3 regions of the Pseudomonas sp. SCB32 genome follow, and region 3 is predicted to be linked to each of the others. Evidence: predicted binding sites of a transcription regulator. Region 3 holds the regulator's gene; each other region holds the start of a gene.

Region 1 (3,869 bases), 710 kb from region 3:
GTCAGGCGATTGCCGCCGTGTTGGCGGCAAACGTCCACGAGTAAAGAGGTCTATCTGTGACATCCACCAATACTGAATTCGAGCTGTTCCGGGATTTCCTGGAAAAGACCTGCGGCATCCTCCTGGGCGCCAACAAGCAGTACCTGGTCTCCAGCCGCTTGAACAAGTTGATGGAGCAGCAGGGCATCAAGTCCCTGGGCGAGCTGGTACAGAAGATCCAGATGCGCAGCCAGCTGCGCGAGCAGGTGGTCGACGCGATGACCACCAACGAGACCCTCTGGTTTCGCGATACCTATCCCTTCGAGGTGCTGAAGAACCGCGTGCTGCCGGAGATGATCAAGGCATCGCCGGGTCAGCGCCTGCGGATCTGGTCGGCGGCCTGTTCGTCGGGGCAGGAGCCTTACTCGCTGTCGATGTCCATCGACGAGTTCGAACGCACCAACCTCGGCCAGCTCAAGGCCGGCGTGCAGATCGTCGCCACCGACCTGTCCGGCTCCATGCTCACCGCCTGCAAGGCCGGCGAATACGACAGCCTGGCTATCGGCCGTGGCCTGTCGCAGGATCGCCTGGTCCGCTACTTCGACCAGAAGACGCCGGGGCGCTGGACGGTCAAGCCGGCGGTCAAGAGCCGCGTGGAGTTCCGCGCGCTGAACCTGCTGGATAGCTACGCCTCCCTCGGCAAGTTCGACATGGTGTTCTGCCGCAACGTGCTGATCTACTTCTCCGCCGAGGTGAAGCGCGACATCCTCCTGCGCATCCATGCCACGCTGAAGCCGGGTGGGTATCTGTTCCTCGGCGCCTCCGAGGCGCTCAACGCGCTGCCGGATCATTACCAGATGGTTCAGTGCAGTCCGGGGATCATCTACAAGGCCAAGTGATTGGTTTTTGCCGTTGCTGGACGGAGGGCACTCTCTGTTCGCGTCTTCGTAGGAGGTATAGCGTCTAACGCGTTATATGCCGTCTTGTTCGGTGTTCATGCGCCGCTGCGGCGTGTGTTGGGAGATTTTGTTTCGCCCCCTCGGGCGACCTACTTTGGCAAACGCCCCAAAGTAGGCAAAGGTCTCGTCCCGGCATCCGGCCCCGGCTTCGCCGGGGTTCCCTCCTTCCGGTATCGCTCCGAGGGTCGGCGTAGAAGGGCCATCCCTGGCCCTCTACGCCTCTCGCGGCATCCATGCCGCTCGCCCCTCTGCGCAATACCTCCACTCGGCCTCCTGACGGGACTCTGCGCGCGCCTGAGACTTTGGCTGCTCCATGCTGGATGGCTCTTCGTAGGATGGCGTAGAGCGAAGCGAAACCCATCAAGGCGGATAACGCTGCGCGTTATTCGCCCTACGGGTGTTCATCCTGCAGCGTGGATGCAGTGGTGGGCCTTCGCGGAGAAGCTCCGCTCCTACGAGAGCAGAAGCAGCGCGGAGCAAGAGGCTCTGCTTTTGCTTTCGAGGATTTCCAGAGAAATCTCCGCGCGCACCGGAGCGCCCCTGAAACTCCGATGGAGCGAGGGGAGTCCCGCGAAGCGGGACCCGGATGTAGGGGCAAGCCTTCTTGGTTACTTCTTCGGCGTTTGGAAGAAGTGACTCGCCCGAGGGGGCGAAACAAGAAACATCCAAATACACCGAAGCGGCGCAGAAACACCGAACCAGAACCAAAAGCATCGCGGACAAAGTCCGCTCCTACAGAGAGCGGCATGGCCGCAAGGTGGAAGAGGGCGGCAACGCCTAGCGGCAATCTTGCCGCCTCACCCTCAGCGGCAAGGAAACCGGTTGCCGCTTGCCGCTGTTTGCCGCCCTTTGCCGCTCTCCATTCATGCTCAAGTCATTGATTATAAAGGATATATAAATATGGCACGTACCTTGCTGAAGTGTTGGCAAGCCCACACCGGCAAACAGGTTCGCGACCATGAGCATCAGCTTCGACAAAGCCCTCGGCATCCACCAGCAAGCACTGAGCTTCCGCTCCCAGCGCGCTGAAGTCCTGGCCAACAACCTGGCCAACGCCGACACGCCGAACTACAAGGCGCGCGACCTGGACTTCGCCTCGGTGCTGGCCGCCCAGTCCGACAAGATGAAGAACGGCACCTTCAACGCTGCCCGTACCAACGAGCGCCACATCGCCGCCGAAGGCTTCGGCATGGGCGAGGATGCCCTCAAGTACCGCACGCCGTTCCATCCCTCGATGGACCAGAACACCGTGGATGAGCAGATCGAGCAGTCCAACTACGCGGAGAACTCCGTGCAGTTCCAGGCCTCGTTCACCTTCCTCAACAACAAGTTCAAAGGGCTGATGAACGCCCTGCGCGGGGAGTAATCGCCATGTCGCTCGCCAGTGTCTTCAACATTGCCGGTACCGGCATGAGTGCCCAGACCACCCGTCTGAACACCACCGCCTCGAACATCGCCAACGCCGAGACCGTTTCCTCCAGCGTCGACCAGACCTACCGCGCCCGCCATCCGGTGTTCGCCACCATGTTCGGGCAGGCCCAGGGCGGCGACCAGGGTTCGCTGTTCGGCGACACCGACAAGGCCGGTTCCGGCGTGCAGGTGCTGGGTGTGATCGAGGACAAGAGCTCGCTGATCCCGCGTTACGAGCCCAATCACCCGGCCGCCGACAAGGATGGCTACGTGTACTACCCGAACGTCAACGTGGTGGAAGAGATGGCCGACATGATCTCCGCCAGCCGCGCGTTCCAGACCAACGCGGAAATGATGAACACCGCCAAGCAGATGATGCAGAAGGTCCTGACCCTGGGTCAGTAAGCGCTGAGGAAGCACGATGAGCATCGACAACAGCAGCATCAATGGCTCCAGCTCGGTTCTGGACCAGTATGCGATCAACAAGACCAGCAGCACCGGCACGGGCGGCACGAGTGCCACGAGTGGCAACAGCAAGCTCGGCAAGGACGAGTTCCTCAAGCTGCTGGTCGCGCAGATGAACAACCAGGACCCGATGTCGCCACAGCAGAACGGCGAGTTCATCGCCCAGCTGGCGCAGTTCAGTACCGTGGAAGGCATCCAGTCGCTGAACACGAGCATGGACAGCATGCTCTCCAACTACCAGTCGTCCCAGGCGCTGCAGGCGTCCTCGCTGGTGGGGCGCAAGGTCATCGTGCCGACCGACAAGTCGATGGTCGACACCTCAGAGACCTTCAAGGGCACCTATACGATGCCGATTTCCACCGCCAACAGCTGGGTCAACGTCTACGACGACAAGGGCACCCTGGTGAACCGCGTCGAGATGGGCCAGCAGGCTGCCGGCAACGTCAGCTTCATGTGGGACGGCAAGGACTCCAGCGGCAATCTCGTGCCGCCGGGACGCTACAAGTTCGAGGCGCAGACCAACTACGAAGGCAAGACCTACGGCCTGACCACCTTCCTGCCGGCCAACGTCGACAGCGTGACCCTTGGACAGAACGGCGGCGAGTTGACGCTGAACCTGGCCGGGCTGGGCAGCATCGGGCTTTCCAAAGTGCAGATCATCGGCCAGTAACGCGCCGCTGGCGGGCTTTGGGCCCGACTGAACAGATTCGTGTCGGCGATTCCGACAAGGAGATTCCATGTCTTTCAATATCGGGCTCAGCGGTATCAAGGCCGCTTCCAGTGACCTGAATACCACCGGCAACAACATCGCCAACGCCAGCACCGTCGGCTTCAAGCAGTCGCGCTCGGAGTTCTCCGATGTGTATGCCGCTTCCGTGCTGGGTACCGGCAAGAACCCGGTGGGCAGCGGCGTGCTGCTGTCCAACGTCTCGCAGCTGTTCAACCAGGGCACCATCGATGCCACGCAGAACGCGCTGGACATGGCCATCAATGGCAACGGCTTCTTCGTCACCAGCAACAACGGTGCGGTCAGCTATACCCGCGCCGGCTACTTCG
Region 2 (3,869 bases), 1.8 Mb from region 3:
GCCGACCAGTATTTCCTGCGCTCCTGGGTCTGGCCGTACGCCCGCCAAAGCCTGATGCAGCACGACTCGCAGTTCGGCTTCCTCGAAGCGCGCCCGTTCCCCGGCGGCATCGTGCCTGCGGCGTCCCACGTTGGTGCGGCGGAAGGGGCGACCTACTTCAACCTGCCCATCGACGCCGCCGATGGCACCTGCGTGACCTGGGTGCTGCACCACAAGGATGCCGAGCAACGGGAAATCTGCAGCTACGAAGGTGTGGTCCAGCAGAAGACGCTCAGTGCGCACCTGCCGGCGCGCTATGGCCGCAGCATCCGAGAGGGCCAACTGGGGATTCGCTACACGCTGCACTGAGGCCGGCGAGCCTCGACAATCTGCCACAGCGGTGCTTTTCGTAGGAGCGAGCTTGCTCGCGAACAGATTCCCCGGCGGCACCTGTGCTGGGCGGTTCGCGAGCAAGCTCGCTCCTACAGAGGCGGTGCGCGGCGCGGCAATAAAAAAGGCCTCCCGAAGGAGGCCTTAATGCTGACGCTATTTATAGGTATTCGTGGATCAGACGCTGTAGTACAGGTCGTATTCCAGCGGGTGCACGAAGGTGCGCACCTTGATTTCTTCTTCGCTCTTGATCTCGATGTAGGCATCGATGAACTCGTCGGTGAACACGCCGCCCTTGGTCAGGAACGCGCGGCCCTTGTCGAGTTCTTCCAGCGCTTCTTTCAGGCTGCCGCAAACCTGCGGGATTTCCTTCGCCTCTTCCGGCGGCAGGTCGTACAGGTTCTTGTCGGCGGCATCGCCGGGGTGAATCTTGTTCTGGATGCCGTCCAGACCGGCCATCAGCAGTGCTGCGAAGCACAGGTAGGGGTTGGCAGCCGGGTCCGGGAAGCGCGCTTCGATGCGGCGGGCTTTCGGGCTGGATACGTACGGGATACGGATCGAGGCGGAACGGTTGCGGGCCGAGTAGGCCAGCATCACCGGGGCTTCGAAGCCCGGAACCAGACGCTTGTAGGAGTTGGTGGCCGGGTTGGTGAAGCCGTTCAGGGCCTTGCCGTGCTTGATGATGCCGCCGATGAAGTACAGGGCGGTATCGGACAGGCCGGCATAGCCTTCGCCGGAGAAGGTGTTCTTGCCGTCTTTGGAGATCGACATGTGAACGTGCATGCCCGAGCCGTTGTCGCCGTACAGCGGCTTCGGCATGAAGGTCACGGTCTTGCCGTAGGCATCGGCGACGTTGTGGATGCAGTACTTCAGGGTCTGCACTTCGTCAGCCTTGGCAACGAGGGTGTTGAACTTCACACCGATCTCGTTCTGGCCGGCGGTGGCCACTTCGTGGTGGTGAACCTCGATGACCAGGCCCATCTCTTCCATGGCGTTACACATGGCGGTACGGATTTCGTGGTCGTGGTCGACCGGCGGAACCGGGAAGTAGCCGCCCTTCAGGCCCGGACGGTGGCCCTTGTTGCCGCTCTCGATGTCGGCGTCGGTGTTCCAGGAAGCCTGCTCGGAGAAGATCTTGAACATCGAGCCGGAGGTGTCGGACTTGAACTTCACTTCGTCGAAGATGAAGAACTCCGGCTCCGGGCCTACGAATACGGTGTCACCGATACCGGTGGACTTCAGGTATTCCTCGGCGCGCTTGGCGATGTTGCGCGGGTCGCGCTCGTAGCCCTGCATGGTGCTCGGCTCGATGATGTCGCAAACGATGATCAGGGTCGGCTCTTCGGTGAACGGGTCGAGCACGGCGGTGCTGTCGTCCGGCAGCAGGATCATGTCGGAGGCTTCGATGCCTTTCCAACCGGCGATGGAGGAACCGTCGAACATCTTGCCAGCTTCGAAGAAGTCATCGTCCAGCGCGTCGCGGGCCGGCATGGTGACGTGATGCTGCTTGCCTTTGGTGTCGGTGAAGCGCAGGTCTACCCACTTCACGTCATGATCTTTGATCAGTTGTTGCGACTTGTACGACATGCTGTCCTCCAGGAGGGATTAGAGCTGGGAGCTTTTTCGTGCCCCAGTATCGGGTGATGCCGGCCGGATAGTCCGCCAGGGCAACCTGCCTCACAAGAGAGCAAGTTGCGTGCCAGTGCCCGCAATCGTGCAGAGCCGCTGATTTACGGGGCCTGGGCGAGCGTAACCAGGAATTGCGGGGTAATTGTGCACCGTTTTAGTGCTCGGTCGTGGTGCATAAGTCCATTTTGGTGCGCCTAAAAGAAAGTCTCCGAATTCTGCTCAAGTCTTGAGCAATTTCGGATATAATCTTGCCCCTTTTTTTCAGTCCCATGGCAATCGCCCGGTCCGCATGAAACTCATCGTCAAGGTCTTCCAGGAAATCACCATCAAGAGCCGGCCGGTGCGCAAGCGCTTCATCCGCCAGCTGGCGAAGAACATTCGCACGGTGCTCCGCGACCTCGATCCCGAGCTGCGGGTGGAAGGCGAGTGGGACAACCTGGACGTCGAGACCAAGGTCACCGACCCCAAGGTCCTGCGCGAGATGATCGAGCGCCTGACCTGCACCCCGGGCATCGGCCACTTCCTGGAAGTGCACGAGTACCCGCTGGGCGACTTCGACGACATCCTGGAGAAGTGCAAGCTGCACTTCGCCGACAAGCTGCCGGGCAAGATCTTTTCCATGCGCTGCAAGCGCGCCGGCAAGCACCCGTTCACTTCCATCGACGTGGAGCGCTACGTCGGCGGCGGCCTGCGCCAGCACTGCGGCGCAGCGGGCGTGTCGCTGAAGAACCCGGAAGTGCAGGTGCGGGTGGAAATCCGCTACGACCGCCTGTACGTCATCCACGCCCAGCATGAAGGCCTTGGCGGTTATCCGCTGGGCGCGCTGGAGCAGGTGCTGGTGCTGATGTCCGGTGGCTTCGACTCCACCGTGGCGGCCTACCAGATGATGCGCCGCGGCATGATCAGCCACTTCGTGTTCTTCAACCTCGGTGGCCGTGCCCATGAGCTGGGCGTGATGGAAGTGGCGCACTACCTGTGGGAGAAGTACGGTCGTTCCCAGCGCGTGCTGTTCGTCAGCGTGCCCTTCGAGGAAGTGGTCGGCGAGATTCTCACCAAGGTCGACGACAGCTACATGGGCGTGACCTTGAAGCGCATGATGCTGCGCGCCGCCAGCCGTGTGGCCGAGCGCCTGGAGCTGAACGCGCTGGTGACCGGCGAGGCGATTTCCCAGGTCTCCAGCCAGACCCTGCCGAACCTCTCGGTGATCGACCGGGTGACCGACACCCTGGTCCTGCGCCCGCTGATCGTCAGCCACAAGCAGGACATCATCGACACCGCGACCCAGATCGGCACCGCCGAGTTCGCCAAGCACATGCCAGAATACTGCGGCGTGATCTCGGTGAACCCGACCACCCAGGCCAAGCCGTATCGCGTCGACCACGAAGAAACCAAGTTCGACATGGCCGTGCTCGACCGCGCCCTGGAGCGTTCCACCCAGATGACCGTCGATCGGGTGATCGACGAGCTGGGCAAGGACCTGCCGGTGGAAATGGTCGACGAAGTGCTGCCCGGCCAGATCGTGGTCGACATCCGTCACCCGGATGCCCAGGAAGATGAACCGCTGGCGCTGGAAGGTATCGAAGTCCTGCCCATGCCGTTCTACGCGATCAACAGCAAGTTCAAGGAGCTGGACCCCAACCGCCAGTACCTCCTGTACTGCGACAAGGGCGTGATGAGTCGCTTGCACGCCCACCACCTGGTCAACGAAGGGCACACCAATGTGCGTGTTTACCGTCCGCAATAAAGGCGCGGACCAACGCCGCCAGCCCGGACTGTTTGGCGGCAGCATCCGCCACCGACCTCCCGACACATTCGGTGCGTAGGCTCACGCCCTGACCTTTTGCACCGCCGCGCCACGGCCCGGCCCCCGC
Region 3 (3,869 bases):
TGTGCTTGTCGCGGGCCTCCTGCAGCAGTTCGGGGAAGCGCTGCAACTGGCTGGGCAGGTTGCGGGCGTCGATGGAGACGGCCACCTGCGGGTGCAGCAGCTCGGTGTGCAGCAACGCTCGCTGTGCCAGGTCTGGGAGCAGGCTGGCGGGCAGGTTGTCGATGCAGTAGAAACCGTTGTCCTCGAGCACGTTGAGCGCAGTGCTCTTACCCGAGCCGGACCGTCCGCTGATGATGATCAGGCGCATGATCAGTGGCCGTTCTGGAAGTCCACGACGATCCGGTACAGCTCCTCGCCGTTGGCGGCGTGGCGCAGGCGGTCACGGACGTCGGAACGGTCGAGCATGGAGGCAATCTGCCGGAGCAGCTCCAGGTGCTCTTCGGTGGCGGCCTCGGGCACCAGCAGGACGAAGACGAGATCGACCGGTGCGCCGTCGAGGGCGTCGAAGTCGACCGGGGCGTCCAGGTGCAGGATGGCGCTGATGGGGGACTGGCAGCCGGGAAGGCGGCAGTGCGGAATGGCGATGCCATTGCCGAATCCAGTGGAGCCCAGGCGTTCACGGGCCACCAGATTTTCAAAGATGTCTTGCGCATCGAAACCTGGCAGCTCGCGAGCTACCAGGTTTGCGATTTGTTCAAGGACGCGTTTTTTGCTGCCGCCCGGCACGTTCACCAGGGAACGGCCGGGGGTCAGGATTTGCTCGAGTCGAATCATAGGGAGGGGTTAACGAACACCAACACCCTGCTGGCGTTCGAGGTATTTTTCCTTGTGCTTGATCAGTTGGCGGTCGAGCTTGTCGGTGAGCAGGTCGATGGCCGCGTACATGTCCTCATGTTCGGCACAGGCCACCACTTCGCCACCTGCGATATGCAGGGTGGCTTCGATTTTCTGCTTTAGCTTTTCGACCTCCATGATGACCTGAACATTGGTGATCTTGTCGAAGTGGCGCTCCAGTCGGCCGAGTTTTTCGCCGACATAGTCGCGCAGGGCGTCGGTCACATCCAGTTGATGTCCACTGATGTTGACTTGCATACCGCTTTCTCCTTATTGCCCGTGTGTAAGTGGCAGGTTAGATGGCCTGCCGCCGGAACACTTTGGCGTGGATCAACGTCATACCAGTCGCTTGCGTTCGCTGGAGGGAGCAATCCCCAAGGACTCCCGGTACTTGGCGACGGTGCGACGTGCCACTTGAATGCCCTGTGCCTCCAGTAAACCAGCGATCTTGCTGTCACTCAATGGCTTTTTCGGACTTTCCGCCGCGACCAGTTTCTTGATGATCGCGCGGATCGCGGTGGACGAGCATTCGCCACCCTCGGAGGTGCTGACGTGGCTGGAGAAGAAGTACTTCAGCTCGAAGATGCCACGTGGCGTGTGCATGAATTTCTGCGTGGTGACGCGCGAGATGGTCGACTCGTGCATGCCTACCGCTTCGGCGATGTCATGCAGGACCAACGGCTTCATCGCCTCCTCGCCGTATTCGAGGAAGCCACGCTGATGTTCGACGATCTGGGTCGCCACCTTCATCAGTGTCTCGTTGCGGCTCTGCAGGCTCTTGATGAACCAGCGCGCTTCCTGCAGTTGGTTGCGCATGAAGGTGTTGTCGGCGCTGGAGTCGGCGCGGCGCACCAGGCCCGCATACTGCGAGTTGACGCGCAGGCGCGGCACGGCTTCCTGGTTGAGCTCCACCAGCCAGCGCTCGTTATGTTTCCGAACGATGACATCCGGCACCACGTACTCGGCTTCACCAGACTCGATCTGCGAGCCCGGACGCGGGTGCAGTGACTGGATCAGCTCGATGGTTTCGCGCAGCTCGTCTTCCTTGAGCTTCATGCGGCGCATCAGCTGGCTGTAGTCGCGGCTGCCGAGCAGGTCGAGGTGGTCGGCGACCAGTTTCTGGGCGTCGGCCAGCAGGTAAGTGTTGGCCGGCATCTGGCGCAGCTGCAGCAACAGGCATTCGCGCAGGTTGCGCGCGCCCACGCCGGCGGGCTCCATCTGCTGTACGCGGCGCAGGACAACCTGCACTTCGTCCATCTCCACACCCAATTCGGGGTCGATGGAGGCGAGGATGTCGTCGAGGGATTCTTCGAGGTACCCGTCGTCGTTGATGCCGTCGATGATGCTCAAGGCTATCAGGCGGTCAGTGTCGGACATCGGTGCCAGGTTGAGCTGCCAGAGCAGGTGGCTCTGCAGGCTTTCGCCCGCGGAGGTACGGGCGGTGAAGTCCCACTCGTCGTCGTCGCTGGCGGGCAGGCTGCTGGCGCTGGTCTGGTAGATGTCCTCCCAGGCGGTATCAACTGGAAGTTCGCTGGGAATGCACTCGGCCCACTGGTCTTCATCGAGACTGTCGGCAGTGGGAGTGGTGCTTTCCTGGAAACTGTCCTGGGAGTTGCTGGTGGCGCCGTTGGCGCCCGACTCGGCGCCGTCCGCCATGGGATCGCTGTTGTCGTAATCCTCGCCCTCTTCCTGGCGCTCCAGCATCGGGTTGGACTCCAGGGCTTCCTGGATTTCCTGTTGAAGGTCCAGTGTGGAGAGCTGGAGCAGTCGGATGGCCTGTTGCAGCTGCGGGGTCATCGTCAGCTGCTGGCCCATCTTGAGGACGAGCGATGGTTTCATGGCTGGAACTAGGCACCTTGTTCGCTGGCGCAGCAAGCGCCATATCCACGACTACGGACGCCTAGGCGCCGCGAGGAAGCAAATTATATGCCTGAGTCTGGACGCTTTGCCTAGGGGCTGTCGACCTTTCGTTACAACCTGATTATCGGGCAAGTGCGAGGCAGCGGGACGCGCGGCGCGGAATGAGGGTCCGGACCGTCAGGGAAGGAGGTGGGGCGCCGCCGGGAGGGCGGCTTCCGGGTCAGAGGCGGAACTCGTGACCCAGATAGACTTCCTTCACCAGATCGTTGGCGAGGATGGTCTCGGCGCTACCTTCGGCGATCAGCTGGCCATCGTTGACGATGTAGGCGGTTTCGCAGATATCCAGCGTCTCGCGGACGTTGTGGTCGGTGATCAATACACCGATACCCTTGGCCTTGAGGTGATGGATGATCTGTTTGATGTCGCCCACGGAAATCGGGTCGACGCCAGCGAAGGGTTCATCCAGGAGGATGAACTTCGGGGAGCTGGCCAGTGCGCGGGCGATTTCCACGCGGCGTCGCTCACCACCGGACAGGCTCATGCCGAGGTTGTCGCGGATGTGGTGGATGTGGAACTCCTCGAGCAGGCTTTCCAGGGCTTCCTGGCGGCCGCTGCGATCCAGGTCGCTGCGGGTTTCGAGGATGGCGCTGATGTTGTCGGCCACCGACAGCTTGCGGAAGATCGAGGCCTCCTGTGGCAGGTAGCCGATTCCGGCGCGCGCACGGCCATGCATGGGCAGGTGCGTGACGTCCTGGTTGTCGATGCGTACCACGCCCTGGTCGGCGCGGACCAGGCCGACGATCATGTAGAAGCAGGTGGTCTTGCCCGCTCCGTTGGGGCCGAGCAGGCCGACGATCTGTCCGCTGTCGATGCTCATGCTGACGTCGCGGACCACTTGCCGGCTCTTGTAGCTCTTGGCGAGGTGCTGGGCGGTGAGCGTAGCCATTACTGCGCTTGATCCTGCTTTTTCTTGGGCTGGATGACCATGTCGATACGCGGGCGCGGTGTGGTCACCTGGGCGCCAGTGGCGCGGCCTGCGTTGACGATCTGGCGCTGGGTGTCGTAGACGATCTTCTCGCCTTCGAAGGTATTGCCTTCCTGAATGACTTTCGCCTGGTCGATCAGTACGACGCGGTTCTGCGCGACGAAGTACTGGATCGTCAGACCGTAGGCCTTGGTGACTTCCTTTTCCGGCGATGGCTTCTGCTCGAAATAGGCAGGCTTGCCCACCGAGG

Evidence for each region. The regulator sigma-54, encoded in region 3, starts transcription at its own class of promoters, with help from an activator protein. The targets are predictions, from matches to a motif close to ANTGGCATNNANNTTGCTNT.
Region 1: flgB (flagellar basal body rod protein FlgB) is a predicted target of sigma-54. The motif match lies at 1,838-1,857, and genes of this name have one in related genera.
Region 2: glnA (glutamate--ammonia ligase) is a predicted target of sigma-54. The motif match lies at 2,054-2,073, and genes of this name have one in related genera.

The regions. Positions count from the first base shown of each region.
Region 1 covers NZ_CP045118.1:1,891,739-1,895,607, forward strand. The annotation lists gene cheR (protein-glutamate O-methyltransferase CheR) at 57-878, shown strand; gene flgB (flagellar basal body rod protein FlgB) at 1,897-2,304, shown strand; gene flgC (flagellar basal body rod protein FlgC) at 2,310-2,753, shown strand; gene flgD (flagellar hook assembly protein FlgD) at 2,770-3,483, shown strand; gene GA645_RS08995 (flagellar hook protein FlgE) at 3,551-3,869, shown strand, end outside.
Region 2 covers NZ_CP045118.1:5,740,233-5,744,101, reverse strand. The annotation lists gene GA645_RS26200 (tetratricopeptide repeat protein) at 1-348, shown strand, start outside; gene glnA (glutamate--ammonia ligase) at 547-1,956, opposite strand; gene thiI (tRNA uracil 4-sulfurtransferase ThiI) at 2,288-3,742, shown strand.
Region 3 covers NZ_CP045118.1:1,182,222-1,186,090, forward strand. The annotation lists gene rapZ (RNase adapter RapZ) at 1-247, opposite strand, end outside; gene ptsN (PTS IIA-like nitrogen regulatory protein PtsN) at 250-714, opposite strand; gene hpf (ribosome hibernation-promoting factor, HPF/YfiA family) at 724-1,032, opposite strand; gene GA645_RS05500 (RNA polymerase factor sigma-54) at 1,111-2,613, opposite strand; gene lptB (LPS export ABC transporter ATP-binding protein) at 2,855-3,580, opposite strand; gene lptA (lipopolysaccharide transport periplasmic protein LptA) at 3,580-3,869, opposite strand, start outside.